DNA from 3 places in the Vibrio apostichopi genome. Region 2 is predicted to be linked to each of the others. Evidence: predicted binding sites of a transcription regulator. Region 2 holds the regulator's gene; each other region holds the start of a gene.
What was found. Region 2 encodes MetJ, which represses methionine synthesis genes. Its sites were predicted from a motif close to TTAGACNTNTANANGTCTAA; they were not measured.

Region 1 (7,811 bases), 1.1 Mb from region 2:
GCATGTTAGGTAAAGAGATCTCTCTTCCTGAAGCGGTATGGGGCAAGATCAACTGGGCTTGGACTCTGTTCTTCACTCTGTGTGCGATCCTCAATGTTTACGTTGCTTTCAACCTACCATTGGATGTGTGGGTCAACTTCAAAGTGTTTGGCCTTCTCATCGCTACTTTTGCATTTACCTTGCTAACGGGTGTTTATATCTACAAGCATTTACCAAAAGACCAGCTTCAGTCAAAAGAGCAAGCTCCAGAAAACGATAAGCAACAAGAGCTCTCAGGTAAAAATACCGACGAGAAATAACCCTTAGAGATGAGTCCGCATCCCCTTTTTGATACAATTATTATCAATATGCGATTTAACAGTGGCCAATGATACTCGTGATCATTGGCCACTGATTGTTTGTGTTCGGTGAATACGTTAAAAATACGACCACCGCGAGTACCGCAAACACATCTATTTAAATTCAAAACAATCAATACCATTAAGAGTACAACAATGACTATTCAATCAACTTTGAACCCGATTGGTTCTTTACTTCTTCGCACCTTGGCGATGCCCTCTGATACCAATGCAGCAGGTCAAATATTCGGTGGTTGGATAATGTCTCAACTGGACCTGGCTGGCGGCATACTGGCGAAAGAGATCTCAAACGGAAAAATAGTCACCGTGTCAGTATCAAGCATCGAATTCAAACAGCCAGTATCGGTCGGCGATGTAGTCTGTGTTTATGGCGACTGCACCAAGATTGGCCGCAGCTCGATGAATATCGACCTAGAGGTATGGGTTAAGCCGGTACTTGATCACGGCATCGGCGATCGTTATAAAGTTTGTGGCGCGACATTCAACTACGTTGCTGTAGACGAAAGCGGTAAACCTCGCCCAATCAACAAATAGTCCTTCGACGACCTTATCTCTCTCAAAGGTCTTTAGTCATTTCGATTAAAAATGCTAAAGACCTTCTCACTCTGCCGCACCATTTCACAATTTCTTATCATTAGCTCTTCCAATACCCATTAGTTCGCGTAAATTAGCCAGATAAATAATTTAATCGCTCTAATTCAGTGAAGTAACATAAGGATATCTCAACATGTGGTACGTGATTTTTTCTCAAGACGTCGAAAACTCATTAGAAAAACGCCTAAGTGTTCGCCCACAACATCTAGAACGCCTACAAACACTTCACGATGAAGGTCGACTTCTAACAGCAGGTCCAATGCCCGCTATCGATTCAGATAACCCTGGTGAAGCGGGTTTCACAGGTTCTACTGTAATTGCTGAGTTCAACTCTTTAGAAGACGCACAAGCATGGGCTGACGCAGACCCGTACATTGATGCTGGTGTCTACCAAAATGTCATCGTAAAACCATTCAAGAAAGTATTTTAACGTGAAAAAATGGATTATTGGTTCACTGGCTTTAGCTCTGCTTGCAGGCTGTGCTTCAAGTGAGCAAGACCAACAAAGACAGCTTGAAATGATGGCACAACACCGTGCTGGCGTTTTATCGGCTGGCCTGCCAATTGAGTATGGCCCATTGTCAGTTATGCGTGTACTGGCAAAAAACACCGTTATCGAGATCATGATGATCTACAACCAAGACGCTAAAGGTGCTAAGCCTTTGAACCAAGTTGTAGACATGAGTGTGAATAGCTACTGCACCAACTCTGAAGTAAGAGCAAACCTCGACATGGGCTTGGCTTACAACATCAAGATTCGCAATACTCGCGGACAATTGATGGTTGAGAAGCTGATCAGCAAAGATACTTGCCAGAGCAGCAGCTAAATTCGAGATTCGAATAAGCACCAAGTAGAAAGGCCTCGCATTTGCGAGGCCTTTGTTTTTTGAGAGTAATCAAACCCTAACGTTAGCTAAACTTAAACTCCTGCCGATTCCCACTCTTTACGCAGTGTCTTAGTCGCCGATACAAGATTGGTCAGTGCAGCTTCTGTCTCTGCCCAGTTACGTGTCTTAAGACCACAATCTGGGTTTGCCCACAAACGTTCTGCCGGGATTTTCTCTGCCGCCTTCTTCAGCAAATCAACAATCCACTCTTCTGATGGGATGTTTGGTGAGTGAATATCGTAAACACCTGGGCCAATCGCATTCGGGTAATTGAACTCTTCAAACGCTTTCAGCAGTTCCATGTTCGAGCGAGAGGTTTCAATGGTAATCACATCTGCATCTAGCGCCGCCACTGAATCAATGATCTCGTTGAACTCGCTGTAACACATGTGTGTATGGATCTGAGTCTCTGGCTTGGCACTCGCTGCTGAAATCTTAAAGGCATCGACCGCCCACTCTAAGTATTCTGCATGGTCGCGTTTTTTCAGCGGCAAGCCTTCACGAATAGCAGGCTCATCAATTTGAATAATGTTGATTCCAGCGTCTTGCAAATCCGACACTTCATCACGCAGCGCAAACGCTAATTGGTTGGTGATCTCTTTGCGAGAGATGTCTTCACGTGGGAATGTCCAACACAAGATAGTGACAGGTCCTGTGAGCATTCCTTTCATTTGCTTTGAAGTCAGAGATTGAGCATAGGTCGACCATTCTACCGTCATTGGTTTTTCACGCTCGATATCCGCAACCACAATCGCAGGTTTCACGCAGCGAGAACCATAGCTTTGTACCCAACCAAATTTGGTGGTTTGGAAGCCTGCTAGATTTTCTGCAAAGTATTCCACCATGTCATTTCGCTCGGCTTCACCATGCACAAGCACATCCAAATCGAGTGCTTCTTGACGTTTGACCGCATCCGCGATGTGACCTTTTAGTGCGTTGGTATATTCCGCTTCACTCAATTGACCGGTGCGGTAGGCGCTACGTTGAACGCGAATCTCACCGGTTTGCGGGAAAGAGCCAATCGTTGTGGTTGGTAACAACGGTAAGCCGAGAACTTCAGACTGATGCGCCGCTCGCTCAGCATAAGGCGCACTTCTCTCAGCTAACGCTTTAGTGATGGTATTAAGGCGAGCTTGTACCTGAGGCTTGTTGACATGAGTCGCGCTCTTACGAGCAACAATTGGCTGGCTGTACGTCTCACAAGCTAAAATGGCATTTTGATCGCCGTCTAACGCAGCTCCCAATAAACTCACCTCGGTGACTTTCTGTTTCGCGAAAGCAAACCAACTCTTCACTTCTTCGCTAAGCGAATCTTCTAATTCTAAATCCACTGGGCTGTGCAGCAACGAGCATGAACTTGCCACCCACAGTTTTTCTCCTAGCTTCTCTTTCACTGGCTGTAGTAGATCCAGATGCGCGGCCAAATCAGCACGCCACACATTGCGACCGTTAATCGCCCCTGCAGAAAGCACCCAATCTTCCGGTAACTTGTTCACCACCTCATTAAGTTGCTGCGGTGCTGCAGCCAAGTCGATGTGTAAACCGTTGACGGGCAGTTCTACGATGTTATCTAACGTGTCAGTCACTGAATCAAAGTAAGTGGTAAGCAGCAGTTTTACATCGCCTTGAATCACTTGATAAGCCAACTTGAATGATTCAGACCACCGCTTTTCAAGTTCCAGAGAAAGAATAGGTTCGTCAATTTGCACCCACTCAACACCTAACTTGGAAAGTTTAGCCAAAATCGCTTGGTAGGCAGTAAGAAGGCGAGGCAACAGGGTTAAGCGGTCAAAGCCCTCTTCCACTTCTTTGCCTAGGTACAAGTAAGACAGTGGGCCGAGAAGTACAGGCTTAACCTTGTGTCCTGCTTTTATCGCTTCGTTCACTTCGTCAAACAGCTGTGGCCAGCTCACTTCGAATGAGTCGTCTTTACTGAATTCAGGAACAATATAGTGATAGTTAGTGTTGAACCACTTAGTCATGTCAGACGCTGCTGAGCTGTCTTTTGTGCCACTTTCCAAACCATGTTGACCACCACAACAGGTTGGCTGCGTTTGAGATTGACCACGACCTACGCGGAACAAGGTATCTAAATCTGGAAAGGCTTTTTCATCTCCTGAACCACCAGCATGACGCTTTGGCACGTGGCCTAGAAGTAACGTCGTTGTCAGAACATGGTCGTACCATGCGAAGTCGCCCGCAGTTGCAAAGCTTAGATTCGCGTCGGCTTGTACATTCCAGTTACGATTTCTTAGCTCGCTGCCGAGCAGCTTAAGTTCTGATTGGTCAATCTCACCACGCCAGTATTTCTCTAGTGAGAACTTAAGTTCGCGTTTTTCGCCGATGCGTGGGTAACCAAGAATATGCGTTGTTGTCGTCATGAGTCTGTTCCTTATTCGATAATTTTAATTTCCGGTCAGACTGCCTTTGATGATTTCACTTTTCACAAAGGCGTCTGGATGGCTAAACTATCGCCCTAATCCGATCTATGGACAACGTCCAAATATTCATCTTGTTTATTAATAATATTCATCTTTAATCGTCCAAAGATGAACAGTTTAAATCCATCTGGACATCTAGACGTTTACAAAACATAAAAAACACCGTAGGGTGATTATTAAGAAATATTGAATTGGCTTAGGGAATATGAGGAATACTCATGATAGAGCTTAAACACCTTCGAACATTGACCACCTTGAGAGACAGCGGCTCGCTTACAGCCACTGCGACTTCTCTTCATCTGACTCAGTCGGCGCTTTCTCACCAATTGAAAGACCTTGAGGCTCGTATTGGCGGTCAGCTTTTCCTGCGTAAAACTAGGCCCGTAAAATTCACCTCTGAGGGTGAGATCTTGCTTAAGCTCGCAGATGAGATACAACCAAGAATTGCCAAAGCAGAGAATGAACTCGCGAGCCTGAAAGAGGATGTGAATGGTCGATTGCACATGGCGATCGAATGTCACTCTTGCTTCCAATGGTTAATGCCTGCTTTGAAGGAGTACCAAGTTGCTTGGCCAAGCGTGACGCTCGATTTCTCATCAGGCTTTGGTTTTGAACCTCTGCCGGCTTTGATGGCTGGGGAGTTGGACTTGGTGATCACCTCAGACATTCAACCGCGTTCAGAGGTCCATTACGAACCGCTCTTTGATTTCGAGATGCGTTTGATCACCGCCATCAACTCACCTTTGGCAGAAAAGCCAAGCATCGATCCACAAGATCTTAGCGATATCACGATGCTCTCTTATCCGGTTCAAAAACAGCGTCTTGATGTTGTGAAGCACTTTTTGCAACCGGCAGGTGTAGAGCCTAAGAAATGGAAACAGGCAGACAACACATTAATGTTGGTACAAATGGTATCGGCTGGTTTAGGTGTTGCGGCATTACCGAACTGGGCGATCAGCGAGTTTTCAAGACAAGGGTTAATTGCCAGTAAACCACTGGGAAAAGGACTTTCAAGACGACTATTTGCGGCGGTAAGAAACTCCGAGAAAGACAAACGTTATCTGCAAGCTTTCTTTAGCACGGCAAGACAACAAAGTAAGAGTCACCTAGATGGGATTGAGGTCGTTTAACGGTATTGATTGTTGAGTTAAATGAGCCTGCGTTCAACATTAGATGCAAGCTCCAAAAGCAAACGCCAGATACAAAAAAGTCACAGATAATCTGTGACTTTTTTCTCAGCATCAATTCAGTATCAACTGGAGGACGATACTTGTTTGAACACGAGCGATGACGCGCCAATTCGATGTTTATCTTGGATAAGACTTGAACTGATTAGTCAGTGGGTCGTATTGATAGCCAAGCATATCCAGCTTACCGACGACACTTTCTATATCCATTTCATACATGCTGACCAGCTCTTCAAAGCTATCACATTCCAAACGAAGCTTTTCGTTGACGATCCCGAGCAAGATAATGCTATCGAAACCTTTGACGTTGCTTAAATCCATCCTGAACTCCTAACGAACACACGATTAGAATTAAGTTTAGAACGCTTACCAGCCGCATGCTTAAAAACAGATCACACTTCTTTCGCTACCACTGATTTAATCAACTAAAAGTTTCGAGAACTCGACAGCCTCTTACAACGCCCAAACCGGTGTTAAGCCAATCACTGACGCTAATAACATCAGCAATGCTATCGTTAACTGCAACTTCTCAGGTGTTTTGACAAACAGCAAATGCCAACACCAAACCACGATAGAAGAGATAAGCAAAGCAAAGCTAAACAACAAAGTTGAAATAACAGGTTCTAGTTGCGCTTCAGACAATGAATAAACGTTAATCACGGTCGCCAACACCACCAGCATGCCACTCAATACGCCCACAACAGGCAGAACGCGGTGAAATGCTTGTAAGCGCGTTCTTGCGATAGTCAGCAGTAAATGTCCGAAAGAAGCACCCAGTAAAGCCACCAACAACACAGTAGCAATAATACCAACTGGGTTTACCTGTTCGCTTGCTTGGATAGCAACATATGACAACGCCAAACCACAAGCAAGATACATCACCCAGATAGGGCCTGAATCACGTGTCTTCTTAGTTTGAACTTGAGAATAGAAATAGAAGATAGCGAATACGATCAGAAACGCTTCAATTCTTAATGAAGCAACAGCAAGCCAAAGCACGCCAATCGCAGGTAACATCTTGTGAATACGGCCACGTTGGCCAGGGCAAATATCACCCTTCACTAAGATTAAAGTTAAGATCAGTTGGGCTCCTAATAGCATGGGAGCAAATTGTACTAATAATGATTCGACCATTGTGGATCTACTTATTCAGACTTATTTTCGCGAATAATATCAAAAACTGCTGCGAACACTAATCAAAATCACAAATTAGCGACGTTATTCAAGGCTTCAACTATGCTGTTGTATGGTTCTTTTGTCAGCATTATCTGCAAAATGGCGAAAGACACCAGAACTAACAGGGGCATGTTCTACTGGCTAGTCTAGGCTCATGCCGCTATAATTCCCGCCTCAAAAATCAGAGGTTGAAATATGTACAGCGATATCACTCCTATTCACGAACACAAAAAATACTGGGCCGAGTGCTACGGAACAGCACCCTTTTTGCCTACCAGTAGAAAGGAGATGGATGCTCTTGGATGGGATAGCTGTGACATTATTATTGTAACTGGTGACGCGTATGTCGATCACCCTAGCTTTGGTATGGCTATCATTGGCCGTTTGCTTGAAGCTCAAGGTTTCCGCGTGGGCATCATTGCCCAACCAAAGTGGGACAATAAAGATGCCTTCATGGAACTGGGTCGACCTAACCTATTCTTCGGCATCACTGCGGGTAACATGGATTCCATGATCAACCGCTACACCTCTGATCGCAAACTTCGTCATGACGATGCCTACACACCGAACAATGAAGGTGGTAAGCGTCCTGACCGTGCAACTCTGATTTATTCTCAACGTTGTCGTGAAGCCTACAAAGGCACGCCAATCGTTCTTGGTGGTATTGAAGCGAGCTTGCGTCGCGTTGCGCACTACGACTACTGGTCTGATAAAGTTCGTCGCTCTGTATTGTTTGATGCAAAAGCAGACATCCTTCTTTTCGGTAACGCCGAGCGTGCACTGGTTGAAGTGGCACATCGCATTGCTGACGGCGAAGACATGTCAACGCTGACAAACATTCGCGGTACAGCAATCAACCTGCCTGCAGCGCCTGAAGGTTACAAAATTATCGATTCTTCTCGTATCGAAAAACCGAACAAAGCCTACGTTCCGGTTAACCCGTACGAAGTAGAAACGCAGTGTGATACCAAGAAAGACGAAAAAGAAGAAGTAAAGGCGCAGCCAATCACGATTCGCCCTTCTCGCCACGATGCAAAAACAACTGCGGTTCGTATCCCTGGTTTCGAAAAACTGAATAACGACCGTATTCTTTACGCTCACGCTAGCCGTATTCTGCACCTAGAGACCAACCCGTATTCAGGTCGTGCTCTTATTCAACGCCACGGT
Region 2 (7,811 bases):
AGGCACAGAGACTCGACCACCAATAATCGGAAATAGGTGGCTAGGAATCTTGTAATCGAACTGCTTGTCGAGTGGAACAGGCAGTGCCACACGGGCAATCATTGGACGCATAAAGGGACGGCTTTATCTGAGTTGACGAGAGCGAACAGTCTAATGGATAAGGGCGTTAAATTCGAGGAGCAGTTTAGATGACAGAGCTTACTTGAGGCTTGAATGCTACTGGAGCCATAAAATAACGCTTAATAGAGGGTTTAAGGACTGTGTTGGTGAAAAATGTATCAAATCAGTTGATCCTACCTCACAGATTCATTACTATACTGCGCCTTAAAGGTATGGCTTTATCGCTTTTTAGTGATGCTGCGGTGTCTTTATTTTATTTTTTAACAACGTGTGGTGTCCGGCTTAGAATCGGATGGCGACACGGCCTAATTGAGGTTATCCCATGAAAGCTGGAATCCACCCAGAATACAAAGCAGTAACAGCAACTTGTTCTTGCGGCAACACATTCGAATTCAACTCTACTCTAGGTAAAGATGGTATTCACCTAGACGTATGTGACAAATGTCACCCATTCTACACTGGTAAGCAACGTATCGTAGATACAGGCGGCCGTGTAGATCGCTTTAACAAGCGTTTCGGTGCTCTTTCTAGCAAGAAGTAATTCTCGCTATTTAGACATGAAAAAGGACACTTCGGTGTCCTTTTTTGTTGCCTGACATTTGAGACAACCCTGACTTTTGCAATGCTCTCCGCTTATGTCGACGACAGACTGTCGATTTGAGTTTGGCTCCATCACTTTCCCCCTAATCACTCTTCCCTAGAAATCCGCTCGAAAGTTCAACAAGCGATAGTAATTTCAACTGCTCACTGGTCTTATTAGTAGTGAAATCTCGTTTTTTAATGAGACAGAGGCTTTAACCACCTAGGAACTTTGAAGTACATCTATTAACATGAACAAGATCCCCCAAATAATAATATCCTAGGAACCTACACCTATGTCTGAAGACAGCCGCCAAGACCAATCCTCTCAAGAATTATCGCCTCAAGAACGATTCCGTCAGCAAGCTCTTGATTATCATGAGTTCCCAATTCCAGGCAAAATTGCCGTAGCACTGACGAAGCCTGCAAACTCTGCAGAAGATCTAGCACTTGCATACAGCCCAGGCGTGGCTGAGCCTGTTCGCGAGATCGCACAGAACGTTGATAACGTCTATAAATACACAGGTAAGGGCAACATGGTTGCTGTTATCTCTAACGGTACTGCGATTCTTGGCCTAGGTAACCTTGGTCCTATTGCTTCTAAACCTGTAATGGAAGGTAAAGCGCTACTGTTTAAGCGTTTTGCTGGTTTAGATTCTATCGATATTGAAGTAAAACACCGCACAATCGATGAGTTCGTTGATACGGTTGCGAATATCGCAGATACATTCGGTGGTATTAACCTAGAAGACATCAAAGCACCAGATTGTTTTGAGATTGAACGTCGCCTGATTGAGCGTTGTGATGTACCTGTATTCCACGATGACCAACACGGTACTGCGATTGTAACGGCAGCGGGTATGCTGAACGCGATTGAGCTTCAAGGTAAGAAACTGGAAGAGTGTAAGATCGTTTGTTTAGGTGCTGGCGCAGCGGCTGTAGCATGTATGGAGCTACTGATTAAGTGTGGCGCTCAGCGTGAGAAGATCTACATGCTTGACCGTAAAGGTGTGATCCACACTCGTCGTGATGACCTAAACGAATACAAAGAGCTGTTCGCAAATAACACTGACAAGCGCACGCTTGAAGATGTTATCGAAGGCGCTGACCTGTTCTTGGGTGTATCGGGTCCTAATTTGCTACCAGCTGAAGCACTAACGTTGATGGCTGATAAGCCTGTTGTGTTTGCATGTTCAAACCCAGATCCAGAGATCAAGCCTGAGCTTGCTCATGAAGTTCGTTCTGACCTGATTATGGGTACTGGCCGCAGTGATTACCCTAACCAAGTAAACAACGTACTTTGTTTCCCATTCATTTTCCGTGGTGCGCTAGATGTGCGTGCGAGCGAAATCAATGACGAAATGAAATTGGCTGCTGTTAAAGCGATTCGTGAACTGGCGAAAGAAGAAGTTCCGGCTGAAGTACTGGCTGCTGCGGGTGAAACTGCATTGGAGTTCGGTAAAGGTTACATCATTCCTAAGCCAATGGACCCACGTCTACTTCCTCGCGTAGCAAAAGCTGTAGCGGAAGCGGCGGTTGAGTCTGGCGTTGCTCGTATTGAGATGCCTGCTAACTATATGGCTTAATAGCTTGTTATAGCTTGTTCGCGACTGCTCTATTGAGCGAAAAGAATAATAAAAAACCGACCCATTAGGAGTCGGTTTTTTTATGTCTATCATTCACTGCGCAGTCATAGAGGGCGTAGTGGTTGATGTTACAAATAGGGTTCAGTTATCGCGAATCAATATTGAAGGCAGTGACTGAGTTATTGTTATTCTTCGTCAAACGCTTCGAACTCGATACCCATCTCTGTCATCAGTTTTTTCACTTCAGTCGGAATATCGTCTGGACGGTCTTTACGAAGGTCTTCATCCGTTGGTAGTGGTTGGCCTGTGTACGCATGTAGAAAGGCTTCGCACAGTAGCTCACTGTTTGTTGCATGGCGTAGGTTATTAATCTGGCGGCGAGTGCGCTCGTCAGTAAGAACCTTTAACACTTTTAGAGGGATAGAAACTGTAATTTTCTTTACTTGTTCGCTTTTCTTTCCATGCTCAGCATATGGGCTTATGTATTCACCATTCCAGTCGGCCATTGCGTACCTTCATCACTTTAGTTGTTAGAATAAATTAATAGTGGTGATTTTAGCGGGATTTACTGCCATAAGCAAAGACATATGGACGTCTAGAAGTGTTGACGTCTCACGTTTATGAAAGTAAAGTGAATAACATATATCTAACACAGCCGCAAAATGCCGACAAGCAGCTGTGATTCTCAGACGCAAAACTTGTAAGGAAGCACCTATGAGCAGCCGGAAGCCAGCAACCATCGCAGTACGTACTGGTATCGAGTCAGACACGCAACACCATGCCGTTGTCCCACCTATTTATCTTTCGACTAACTATGGGTTTCCCGCTTTTGGTGAAGTGCCAAAGTATGATTATACCCGTTCTGGTAACCCAAACCGTGGTTTATTAGAAACGGCACTGTTCGAGCTTGAATCGGGCAAAGGCGCAGTTGTTACTAACTGCGGTACTTCGGCGCTTAACTTATGGGTTTCGGCTTTCTTAGGTGGCGATGATCTTATTATTGCACCGCACGACTGCTACGGCGGCACTTACCGTCTGTTTAACACACGCTCACTCAAAGGTGACTTCAAAGTTCTGTTTGTTGATCAATCGGATCAAGCAGCGCTGGATGCGGCGATCGCGCTTAAGCCAAAGTTGATCTTAATTGAAACACCATCGAACCCATTGGTTCGTGTGGTTGATATTGCAGAAACTTGCCGCAAAGCGAAAGAAGTGGGTGCACTGGTTGCTGTCGACAACACGTTTTTGACACCTGTGTTCCAAAAGCCTTTAGAGCTGGGTGCTGATTTTGTTATCCACTCAACCACTAAATACATCAACGGACACTCGGATGTTATTGGTGGCGTTGTGGTCACCAAAACTGAAGAGCACGCTGAAGAGTTAGCATGGTGGGGCAACTGTATTGGTGCGACCGGCACACCATTTGATAGCTACATGACGCTACGTGGTATTCGTACGCTAGGTGCGCGTATGCGTGTTCACGAAGAGAGCTCACGTGAAATTCTGACGGCTCTGCAACAACAAGACCTGGTGGGTACGATTTACCACCCAAGCCTGCCTGAACATCCGGGTCACGAGATCGCCAAGAAACAGCAGTTGGGCTTTGGTTCCATGCTGAGCTTTGAGTTTGCGGGCTCTTTTGAAGCGCTTAAATATTTTGTCGATAAGTTAGAGCTATTTTCTTTGGCTGAATCACTGGGTGGTGTTGAAAGCTTGATTTGTCACCCTGCGTCGATGACTCACCGTGCGATGGGTGAAGAAGCATTGGCTGAAGCGGGTGTTTCTCAACAACTACTGCGCCTTTCTGTCGGCCTTGAAGATGCAGAAGACCTAATCGACGATCTCAAGCAAGCCTTCGAAAGAACACAAGGCTTTATCGCTGAAGGGGAGGGTTAATAATGGCAACCTTTCGCCAGCTACATAAATTTGGTGGCAGCAGTTTAGCGAACCCTGAATGTTATCAACGCGTGGTCAACATTCTTAGAGAATACTCATCAGCCACTGACTTGGTCGTGGTATCGGCAGCGGGTAAAACAACCAACCGTTTGATTGAGTTTGTTGAAGCGCTCGACAAAGATGGCCGTATTGCTCATGAATGCCTACAAACCCTTCGTCAGTTCCAGCTTGAACTGATTGAAGCATTACTTGAAGGCGAAGCCGCTTCTCAACTAACGGCAACCATCCAACAAGAATTTACCGCTTTGGGTGAGCTCACTGCTCCCTTGAGCGAAGCACAAAAAGCGCAAGTGCTTGGTCATGGTGAGGTTTGGTCTTCACGTTTGTTGGCGACGTTGTTGTGCCAGCATGACTTACAAGCGGTTGCTCAAGATGCGCGTGCCTTTTTACGTGCAGAAGCGGGTGCTCAACCTGAAGTTGACCGCGCACGCTCTTACCCTCTGATTAAAGAAGCCTTAGCGCAGCATGCCCATTGTCGCGTGGTGATTACGGGCTTTATGGCTCAAAACTGCGAAGGCGAAACGGTACTGCTCGGTCGTAACGGTTCGGATTACTCAGCAACTGTGATTGGTGCTCTAGCTGAAGTTGAACGTGTGACTATTTGGAGTGACGTGGCGGGTGTATACAGCGCAGATCCTCGTTTGGTTTCGGATGCGTGCTTACTGCCTCTGCTTCGCCTTGATGAAGCGAGTGAATTAGCTCGTTTAGCGGCTCCAGTGCTACACAGCCGAACGCTACAGCCTGTGGCTCAAAGTGCTATGGACTTAAGCTTACGCTGTAGCTATCAGCCGGAGGCGGGCTCTACACAGATAGAGCGTGTACTGGCATCGGGTCGTGGTGCAAAAATCATTACCTCTTTGGATGAAGTTCTTATCGTGCAACTGACTTTTGGTCACGGTCATGATTTCGATCGTCTAGAGAGTGAAGTCCTTGAAGGGCTTAAGCGCGCTCAATTAGAGCCGCTTGCTTTCGAGCTTGAACCGGATCAGCACTGCTTGCGTCTTGCTTACACAGAAGAGATCGCTGGTGGCGCTCTGGAGTATCTACAAGACCACGCGATTGAAGCTGAGATTAAGCTCAAAGAAGGTTTCTCTTTGATTGCGGCGGTAGGTGCGGGTGTGACTAAGAACCCGAACCATTGCTACGGTTTTTACCAGCAACTGAAGAGCTCACCGGTTGAATTCATTTCAGAAGCGAACTCAGGCTTGAGCTTAGTGGCTGTGATTCGTAAGAGTGAAACATCAAGCCTTGTGAAAGGTATTCACTCTCAACTCTTCCAAGCGCAGAAGCGTGTTGCGATTGCTTTATGTGGCAAGGGCAATATTGGTTCAAGTTGGTTAAGCCTGTTTGCTGAGCAAAAAGCGGAACTTGAAAAGCGTCGTGGAATGAACTTTGAATTAGTTGCGGTAGTTGATAGCCAAACCTATTGGTTCGACGACCAAGGTATTGATGCGACTTCAGTTGGTAAACGCTTTGATGACGAAGCGATTGCCAACAACGGCAACGACTGGCTAGAACGTTTGGGTTCAATTCAAGGCTACGATGAAGCGGTTGTTTTAGATGTGACGGCAAGCCCTGTGCTTGCTGCAAAATACCTGCAAGTCGCACAACAAGGTATTCACCTGATCTCGGCTAACAAGGTGGCAGGTTCTGCATCAAGCGAGTATTACCATCAAGTGCAAGATGCTTTCGCTAAGATCAGCCGTCATTGGTTGTACAACGCGACAGTAGGTGCTGGCTTACCGATTAACCACACGGTTCGTGACCTGCGTGAAAGCGGCGATGACATCATCGCGCTATCGGGTATCTTCTCGGGCACGCTATCTTGGTTGTTCCAACAGTTCGATGGCACGGTGCCATTCAGTGAGTTGGTTGACTTAGCGTGGCAGCAAGGCCTCACTGAGCCCGATCCTCGCGCTGACCTCGATGGCTCAGACGTGATGCGTAAGCTGGTGATTCTGGCGCGTGAATCGGGTTTAGATATTGAACCTGAAAACGTGAAAGTAGAATCATTGGTACCTGCAGAGTTACAAGACCTGTCGGTGGATGACTTCTTTGATAAGGCCTCTGTGCTGAGCGAAGAGTTGGCTGAGCGTTTAGAAAAAGCGCATTCTCAGCAGAAGGTTCTACGTTACGTAGCGCGTTTAGAGAAGAATGGTAAGGCAACGGTAGGCGTTGAAGCGCTATCTAAAGAACATGCATTGGCGAACTTACTGCCTTGCGACAACATCTTTGCGATTGAGAGTAAATGGTATAAAGATAATCCATTGGTTATTCGTGGCCCAGGTGCTGGTCGTGAAGTGACAGCAGGTGCGATTCAGTCGGACCTAAACAGAATGTCTAGCCTGTTTTAATACTTAGAGCGGTTGGCTTAATAGTCAGATCAATTGCTTTAATACTCAGATAAATTGTTTTAGCGCGTAAATAGCATACTATTCACTAAGATAAATAAGGCTGAAAGCACGATGTGTTTTTCAGCCTTTTTTCTACCTTATTTCTGCTTTGCGACCCATCTAACGACTTGAGTTTTCCTCACGATCTACTTGAGAAAAATTCATAATCGATCTGTTGACATTAAATCGTATTCAATACATCCTACAGACATATAGACGTCTAAACGGCGTTCGAAGGATTTAAGATTTTTAGTGGTTGCTTTTGCCACAGGGAGAGTAAGATGGGATACACACACGCAGGCCATATCGACGCTTTGAATCAGAATATCGCTGAGCTTTCTGACAACATCAACGTGTCATTTGAATTCTTTCCACCAAGCAGTGAGAAGATGGAAGAAACACTGTGGAACTCTGTTCACCGTCTTAAAACACTTCAACCAAAATTTGTATCGGTAACCTATGGTGCAAACTCGGGTGAACGTGATCGTACCCACTCAATCATTAAAGAAATCAAAAACCAAACGGGCCTAGTGGCAGCACCACACTTAACGTGTATCGATGCGAGCCGTGAAGAGTTGATTCAAATTGCCGATGATTACTGGGCAAATGGAATTGAAAGTATTGTTGCGCTGCGTGGTGATATTCCTGCTGGCGGCGGTGCTCCAGAGATGTATGCCTCTGACCTAGTTGAACTGCTTAAATCGCGCCATGATTTTGATATCTCGGTAGCGGCATTCCCTGAGGTTCACCCTGAAGCGAAGAGCGCTCAATCTGATCTTATTAACCTAAAACGTAAAGTGGATGCGGGCGCAAACCGTGCTATTACGCAGTTCTTCTTCGATGTAGAGAGCTACCTACGTTTTCGTGACCGTTGTGTGGCGGCGGGTGTTGATGTTGAGATTGTACCGGGCATCTTGCCGGTGTCTAACTTCAAGCAAGCGTCTCGCTTTGCTGCGATGAACAACGTAAAAGTACCAGGCTGGATGGCGAAGCAGTTCGAAGGTTTGGATGATGATCCAACGACTCGTCAGCTTGTTGGTGCTAGCCAAGCAATTGATATGGTTCGTACACTGAGCCGCGAAGGTGTGAAAGACTTCCACTTCTACACGCTAAACCGTGCAGAAATGACTTACGCACTTTGCCATACGCTAGGCGTTCGTCCACAAATTGCTGCGCT
Region 3 (7,811 bases), 520 kb from region 2:
TTAGCCGTGAATGCCACACCATCGCCTAGCATACGACCGAATGGGCCAATGAAAGCGTGCGCTAGAATCACAGACAAGATAATCGAGACAAATGGCACGACAACAAGGTAGAGATAAGAAGGAACAATGCGCTTAAGGTTGGTCTCAATGAAGGCCAAAGCCACACCCGCTAACATCGCAGGGATCACCTGAGCTTGATAACCGACCTTCTCAATCACGAACAAGCCAAAGTCCCACACCTCAGGTACCGATTTACCAATCATGTAAGCGTTCATCAACTGTGGAGAAACCAAGGTCACACCGAGCGTAATACCCAAAATAGGCGTTCCGCCGAGTTTCTTAACTGTTGCCCAACACACACCAACCGGTAGGAAGAAGAAAATCGCTTCGCCAATCAACCATAAGAAAGAGTGAACGGTTGCCCAGAATTGGCTGATTTCAACCAAGGTTTTGCCGTCGAACATGCGAATGTCGCCAATCACATTACGGAAACCAAGAATCAAACCACCAGTAATAATGGCAGGCAGTAGTGGTACGAAAATTTCGGCTAAATGGGAGATACCACGTTCAAGGAAGTTCATGTTCTGGCGAGCAGCCAACTTCGCCTCATCTTTTGATGATGCATCTTTGCCAGTTTGCTCAATCAGAAGTGCGTACACCTCATCAACCTCGGTGCCAATAACCACTTGGAATTGACCTGCGTTAGTAAAGCAGCCTTTTACCAGCTTAAGCTTCTCTAGTTCTGCTTTGTTCGCTTGTTCCGTATCGTTCAATACAAAACGCAGTCGAGTCAGACAATGGCTAACACTCGCAATATTCTCTTTGCCACCGACTAACTCGATAAGACGCGCAACGTCTTGCTTCGCTATCTTACTCATACTACCCCACCCTGGTTTCATTCAATTACTCATCTAAACCATGCAGCTATAACCACTCGGATTTAGATTAATGGGAACATTCCCAATTACGGTTATTATAATGCCCACATAAATGATAAATTAAAATGGGAACAGTCCCATTAATTGAAAGAGATCACACTCTAATTTTAATCTAAGCAGTTCAATTTCGCTTGATTGAGTGGATTATAGAATCGGAGATTGAGTGTGATGAGAGATCTCTGAATTGCCTAAAAGCTGAGATATCAATAGATTAGCGGCCAACTTGCCTGCAGATTGATACCCGGGATCAATGCTAAATACTCGCGGGAACAAGAAAGAGAGAAGATCATTGCCACCGACACCGGTCACCACCACATCTTCACGTTGTAGCTCTTGTAGACGTTTGATTACGCCAAGAGCCAATGTGTCACTGGCACACACAATCGCTTGAGTCGCAGGAGCAAGCACCTCATCCACCAACTGATAAGCACTTTCATGATGAAGTTGACCAGTACGATAGTTGGCGATCGAGCCTGTGACTTCACACCAATCCAGGTAGGCCTTAAGACGAAGCTCACCGGTTGATTTATCGCTAGGATCAACGCCAATGAAGCCAACATCAGAGATCCCCTGATCCGATAGATGCGTTAACGCACTATTGATCACCTGTTGGTTATCGTAGTTAATCGACGTTACGTTCTCGGTATCCAGAGCAATCACTACGGCTTTGTGTTCCCAAGCTTCGATTGCAGGAATATCGCAGTCAGTAAAGCCAAACACAATGATGCCATCTACATTGCGACGCTTAAGAACCTGAAGATGCTCATTGGCTTTTTCTCTATCTAACTGACTTTCCATGATCACCACGTCGTAATCCGCTCGATATAACTCAGCCAGCATGGTGCTAACCGCTTTATTTTCAGAGGGAGAGTCCAGACGAGAAATGATGACACCGATGACTTTTTGACTGCCACCACGCATCGACTGCGCAGACTTTGAAGGCGTGTACCCAGATTCTTGAATTACTCTCTCCACCCTTTCACGGGTTTCAGGTTTCACTTTTGGATCATTGGTCAGAACGCGTGATACGGTTGACTTACCAACACCGGACAGCTTAGCAATATCGAGAATAGTGAGTTTTTTGCTCATAAAAAGTCTAACGTTAAAGGGAAGAGAAGAAAAAGTGAGGGCTAATCCCTCACTTAACTGTTTGTAAATCCTAGCGGTTACTATGACTTACTTTTGGCAATTTCGATAGACGACACGACCAAGTTCTAGACGTGCGTTGTCACCTTTAGTACGTAAAGTGACGCTGTTAATCAGTTCCGAGGTTCCATCATCTAAGATGTATTTCGTCCCTGAACCTGCTGGAACTTGAGTCAGACGGTATTCATTCTCAGGGAGACGTAATACCGCTTTTTCATTATCAAGGTAAGCCACTTCAAACGAAACGTCAGACTCACATTGATAAGTCACGAATTGATTATCCGATGTTGCGCTCTCAGTCTCAGGAGCTGCTGATTTAGAGCACCCGACTAATGCAACTGAACATAGAGATGCTACTAACATAGCTTTCATACTTCGTTCCTCATCTTTATATAGTGGGCAAATATAGTGAACAACACTCATTTGCATACTGAGCGATAGGTCTGTGTTTAGCCTTTCAAATATGCTGGTACATCTTTAATACTATCCAGCACGACACTGGCAAGTGCCTCACCCTTTTCAGTCACGGGTTTACCGGTTCTCACCAACACTCTAGTACCAACACCAGCGGCTTCTGCTGCCATCATGTCTTCAGCTTTATCGCCGATCATGACAGAGTTCGCCATATCAATTTTCAGAAAGTCACGAGCAGAAATGAACATACCTGGTTTAGGCTTACGACATTCACAATCTTGTTTGTAGTCGCCAATGCCGTGTTCAGGATGATGAGGACAGTAATAGATACCATCTAACTCAACGCCATTATCGACAAAGTTCCAATCCATCCACTGTGTCAAAGAAAGAAAACGATCTTCGCTAAACTTGCCACGAGCAATACCAGATTGGTTGGTCACAAGTACCAGTAAATAGCCCATATCTTTAAACGCTTTCGCCGCTTCAAATACACCATCGATGTATTCAAAGTCATGCTCATCATGTACGTAGCCGTGATCAACGTTAATCACACCATCACGATCTAAAAAAACAGCCGGTTTAGACAAAATTCAGTTCTCTATCAACTCTCTATTAATCATTAATTATTACACGCTTTATTTGCTTCATCACTATCTATTTAGTTTTGCGTTCGTTAACGATTTGTTTCTAACCTAGCAACACGATCGACGTTTAGCCGTCTAGACGTAAAAATATCTATTGACTTAGATCATAGAACACCATAGCATCGTCTGTAAATCGAACGAGCTATCGATATATTATTCTGTTTTACCTGCACGAGTTTCCCTATGATTAAAGTGAATCAAGTCAACAAGGTTTTCTATCAAGGCACTAAAGAAATCAATGCCTTAATTGATATCAACCTCCACATTCCTCAAGGTCAAATCTTTGGAGTCATTGGCTCTTCAGGTGCAGGCAAAAGTACCCTAATCCGCTGTGTAAACATGTTGGAAGCCCCGACCTCAGGTGAAGTGATTGTTGACGGTATTGACCTAACAAAACTCAGCAAATCAGAACTCAGCGAAGCGCGTCGTAACATCGGCATGATCTTCCAGCACTTTAACCTGCTGTCTTCTCGTACTGTATTTAACAATGTAGCACTGCCTTTAGAGCTTGCCGGTAAAGATAAAGCGGTTATTGAGGCGAAAGTCAGTGAGTTACTTGACCTTGTAGGCCTATCAGACAAGCGTGATACCTACCCTGCGAACTTGAGTGGCGGTCAAAAGCAGCGTGTTGCGATTGCTCGCGCACTGGCATCTGACCCGAAAGTATTGTTGTGTGATGAAGCGACCAGTGCACTGGACCCTGCAACGACTCAATCTATTCTTGAGCTACTGCGTGAAATCAACCGCAAGCTGAACATCACTATCCTGCTTATTACTCATGAAATGGATGTAGTGAAAAGCATTTGTCACGAAGTGGCGATCATTGGCGGTGGTGAATTAGTAGAGAAAGGCACTGTCGGTGACATCTTTGCACACCCTAAGACAGAACTGGCGCATCAATTTATTCGCTCAACCTTGGATCTGACGATTCCTGAAGATTACCAAGCACGCTTGCAAGAAACTCGCGTAAACAGCAGCTACCCGTTGGTACGTCTTGAGTTTACTGGCGCAACCGTTGATGCACCGCTAATGACACAAATTGCACGTAAATTTAATATCGATGTCAGCATCTTAAGTTCAGACCTAGATTACGCAGGCGGCGTTAAGTTCGGCATGATGGTCGCAGAACTGTTCGGTAATGAAGCCGATGATAATGCTGCTATTCAATTCCTACGCGACAACAATGTAAAAGTAGAGGTACTTGGTTATGTCCTTTAGTTTCAACGAGATTGCTGACTGGATCAGCCTTAACGGTAACCTTCTATTAGGCGCAACAGGCGAAACACTTTACATGGTTGCAGTAGCGGGCATTGTTGGCTTCGCTGTCGGTATCCCATTAGGCGTGATTCTACACACGACTAAAAAAGGTGGTCTGTTAGAGAACACCAAGCTAAACAAAATTCTCGGTGCGGTTGTGAACGTGGGTCGTTCAGTGCCTTTCTTAGTACTGATGGTTGCGATTATCCCACTGACTAAGATGCTGATTGGTACCTTCATCGGTACAACAGCAGCGATTGTTCCATTGACGATTGGCGCTATCCCATTCGTGGCTCGACTTATCGAAAGTGCGCTACTTGAAGTACCAACAGGTCTAGTAGAAGCGGCTCAATCAATGGGCGCAACACCAACACAAATCATCAATAAGGTTCTGCTTCCTGAAGCACTACCGACTATCATCAACTCAGTAACGATTACATTAGTAACGCTGGTGAGCTACTCAGCAATGGCAGGTACCGTAGGTGGTGGCGGCCTAGGTGATGTCGCGATTCGTTACGGATTCCACCGTTATGATGTGACTATCATGGCTGTGACGGTAGTGATGTTGATTGTGCTGGTACAAATTATTCAATCAATCGGTGATTCATTAGTTCGCCGTGTTGACCACAGATAACGACTTACAGACCACACTCAAAGTCGTCTGAACCAAATTAAATAGAGTTATTAAAAGGAGATTATTATGAAATTTAACCTTAAAGGTTTACTTACTATCGCAGCAGCAGCATCAGCGCTAGTACTAGCAGGTTGTGGTGACAAAGAAGTCGACACTTCTAAAGTAAAAGTTGGCGTAATGGCAGGTGCTGAAGCACAAGTTGCTGAAGTTGCAGCTAAAGTAGCAAAAGAGCAGTACGGCCTAGACGTTGAACTAGTGACTTTCACGGATTACGTAACACCAAACGCAGCACTGGATGACGGCTCTATCGACATCAACGCATTCCAACACGCACCGTACCTAGATCAGCAAGTGGCTGACCGTGGTTACAAGCTAACTATTGCTGGTAACACGTTTGTTTACCCAATTGCGGGTTACTCTAAAGAAGTGAAATCTGTAGACGAAATCCAAGACGGTGCTCGTATTGCGGTACCTAACGATCCAACTAACCTAGGTCGTTCTCTGCTTCTTCTTGAGCAACAAGGTCTACTTGAGCTTCGTGAAGGTGCTGGTCTTCTAGCTACCGTTCGTGACATCGTTAAGAACCCTAAGAACCTAACAATTGTTGAACTAGACGCGGCGCAACTTCCTCGCTCTCTAGATGACGTAGCACTGTCTATCATCAACACGACTTACGCGAGCTCTATCAACCTGACTCCGCAAAAAGACGGTATCTTCGTTGAAGACAAAGATTCTCCATACGTAAACCTAATCGTTTCTCGTGAAGACAACCTAAACGCTGAAAACGTACAGAACTTCGTTAAAGCTTACCAAACTGAAGAAGTATACAACGCAGCTTCTGATATCTTCCAAGGTGGCGTAGTTAAAGGTTGGTAATCACCTAAACTACAGCATCGTATAGATACCCGAAGGGGCTGACTCAACGTCAGCCCCTTTTTTATTGATTGCCATTGGCTAAAAGAGTCAGCTTACCACCAAGCTTCCACTTGCATGCCAACACTCATTTCGCTGTTTTTACCTTCACCGAAGGCATTGTCGTTTTCAGCATCGTTTAGGTAAGTCGCAAAAATACGAAATTCAGGACGCGACCAAAAACCCACTTGCGGTACCCAAGCCTGAGCCACAGTAAACTTGCCACCCGCCCCATCTTGGTTATTAATGGTTTCAACAAAACCACCAATTTCAAGGATGGTACGCATGCGCTTGTCCCACTTGTAAAGCGGACGAATGACTGCACTGAAAGAGTCATCATCGCTATTATTCGCACCCACACCCGTCGACATGGCATAACGAACAGTATGGCCAAACTCGATGTTCTCACCAATCGCAAGCACACCCCAGTTAATCAATCGAAAGCCCTCGGCGTCATTATTGTTTGCATCACGTACGATGCCCTTACCGGTACCAAAGGTTGTCATCTGCTCGGCATAGCCAGAGTTAGCGACTTGAAGAATGGTTTTGTTGAAGCCACCAGTAAGATTTTGATTCAAGCTTGCCGTTAGCATTATGCTGTCATCCGCATCCACCGTTTGACCTTGTTTTTCATTGGCGAAGTTCATATCAATACCGACCTCAAGATCCGCATTGTTCCACAGTGGAATTCCTGCATAGCGCACGTCAGCAATCATGGCTGTCGTCTCTTTGCCATCAAAAACATCGCCCGTCACGGTGTCTTGAATCAAAGCGACCGATAATTTACCTGGGCCCATATTGATGTGCTCTACGCCAGCACCAATACCACTGACATCCCAGTAGTAATTATCAACGATGTGTACATCATGACGCTGGTAGTAGCGCTCACCCGCCCAAATTCCAATGTCCTTATCTTCAAAAAGCCCGACCGCTTGAACATTCAATTGCACCACATCAACGCTTTTATCCGCGGCGTTCTCATCTTGGCCTTGCCAGTACGACAACATGGAATCAACTAAAAATGAAACGTCGTCCTCGGCATACACCTCTTTTCTAAAACCAAACTCACCATACAGGTCATTTTCGTTGCCGAGTCGGCCAACTTTACTCACCTCCCATTTGCTATTTGATCCACCTTCATTACTCAGGCCAACGCCGCCGCGCATGTAGCCATTGAACTCCAATGGCGTGGTTTCATCAGCGTATAAATTAGGTGTAAGTAAAGCAGTAGAGAGTGCAGCAGCAATAGGTAACAGTTTCATCGTCCATTCCTTTAAGATCTAGAATTACGTTATTTTTATAAATGGGAACATTCCCATGGGACCGGTCCCATTTATATTGAGAGGAATATAAATTGGAAGAGAACTGATTGATTACTGTGATCCAGTTAACTATTGAAATGATCAAAAGTTGATGGGTGTGGAATTATCTTGGTGAATACTTGAGGGCTACAGAGCGAGAGATAAAACACAGAATGGACGTGTTTAAGTACTAAATTCGTTCGACCAGATTGGTTTTCCCAATACTGATAAACGATCAAAATTAAGGGATAAAAAGAGAAATAAACGGGAAGCTAGCAGGGAGAAAATCAGAGGAACAAGTATCGAAATATTGGCTCATACTTCGATACCTTGAATCTAGAATAGAGCGAAATGGATTACTTAATATGATCCCAAGAGATGTTTGATACCAGACGGCAGTCGTCACACTTGAAATAGAAAATGTCGTGGATCGGCGCATCTAGCAGCCATTCACCACCACATTGCGGACATTTGCGCTCTTTTTCAGCTTTTAAGCTAATGCCACCCACACGGTATAAGTAGTAATACGTTGGGATCTTAGTGAGATACTCAATACGCCCTCTTA

Region 1: a site for MetJ is predicted at 4,409-4,428, ahead of metE (5-methyltetrahydropteroyltriglutamate--homocysteine S-methyltransferase). Genes of this name have one in related genera too.
Region 3: a site for MetJ is predicted at 3,210-3,229, ahead of metN (methionine ABC transporter ATP-binding protein MetN). Genes of this name have one in related genera too.

Annotation. Positions count from the first base shown of each region.
Region 1 is NZ_AP028067.1:2,421,635-2,429,445, forward strand. It holds gene QUF19_RS10765 (septation protein A) at 1-299, shown strand, start outside; gene yciA (acyl-CoA thioester hydrolase YciA) at 495-893, shown strand; gene QUF19_RS10775 (YciI family protein) at 1,087-1,383, shown strand; gene QUF19_RS10780 (GspS/AspS pilotin family protein) at 1,385-1,780, shown strand; gene metE (5-methyltetrahydropteroyltriglutamate--homocysteine S-methyltransferase) at 1,873-4,221, opposite strand; gene QUF19_RS10790 (LysR substrate-binding domain-containing protein) at 4,500-5,411, shown strand; gene QUF19_RS10795 (DUF4250 domain-containing protein) at 5,589-5,789, opposite strand; gene QUF19_RS10800 (HI_1241 family integral membrane domain) at 5,922-6,602, opposite strand; gene QUF19_RS10805 (YgiQ family radical SAM protein) at 6,933-7,811, shown strand, end outside.
Region 2 is NZ_AP028067.1:3,496,510-3,504,320, reverse strand. It holds gene priA (primosomal protein N') at 1-111, opposite strand, end outside; gene rpmE (50S ribosomal protein L31) at 443-661, shown strand; gene QUF19_RS15740 (malic enzyme-like NAD(P)-binding protein) at 996-2,285, shown strand; gene metJ (met regulon transcriptional regulator MetJ) at 2,471-2,791, opposite strand; gene QUF19_RS15730 (O-succinylhomoserine (thiol)-lyase) at 3,000-4,181, shown strand; gene QUF19_RS15725 (bifunctional aspartate kinase/homoserine dehydrogenase II) at 4,184-6,595, shown strand; gene metF (methylenetetrahydrofolate reductase) at 6,916-7,811, shown strand, end outside.
Region 3 is NZ_AP028067.1:2,972,104-2,979,914, forward strand. It holds gene treB (PTS trehalose transporter subunit IIBC) at 1-878, opposite strand, end outside; gene treR (trehalose operon repressor TreR) at 1,083-2,027, opposite strand; gene QUF19_RS13260 (MliC family protein) at 2,115-2,456, opposite strand; gene gmhB (D-glycero-beta-D-manno-heptose 1,7-bisphosphate 7-phosphatase) at 2,534-3,085, opposite strand; gene metN (methionine ABC transporter ATP-binding protein MetN) at 3,326-4,360, shown strand; gene QUF19_RS13275 (methionine ABC transporter permease) at 4,350-5,033, shown strand; gene QUF19_RS13280 (MetQ/NlpA family lipoprotein) at 5,100-5,909, shown strand; gene QUF19_RS13285 (carbohydrate porin) at 6,002-7,207, opposite strand; gene QUF19_RS13290 (Zn-ribbon-containing protein) at 7,603-7,811, opposite strand, start outside.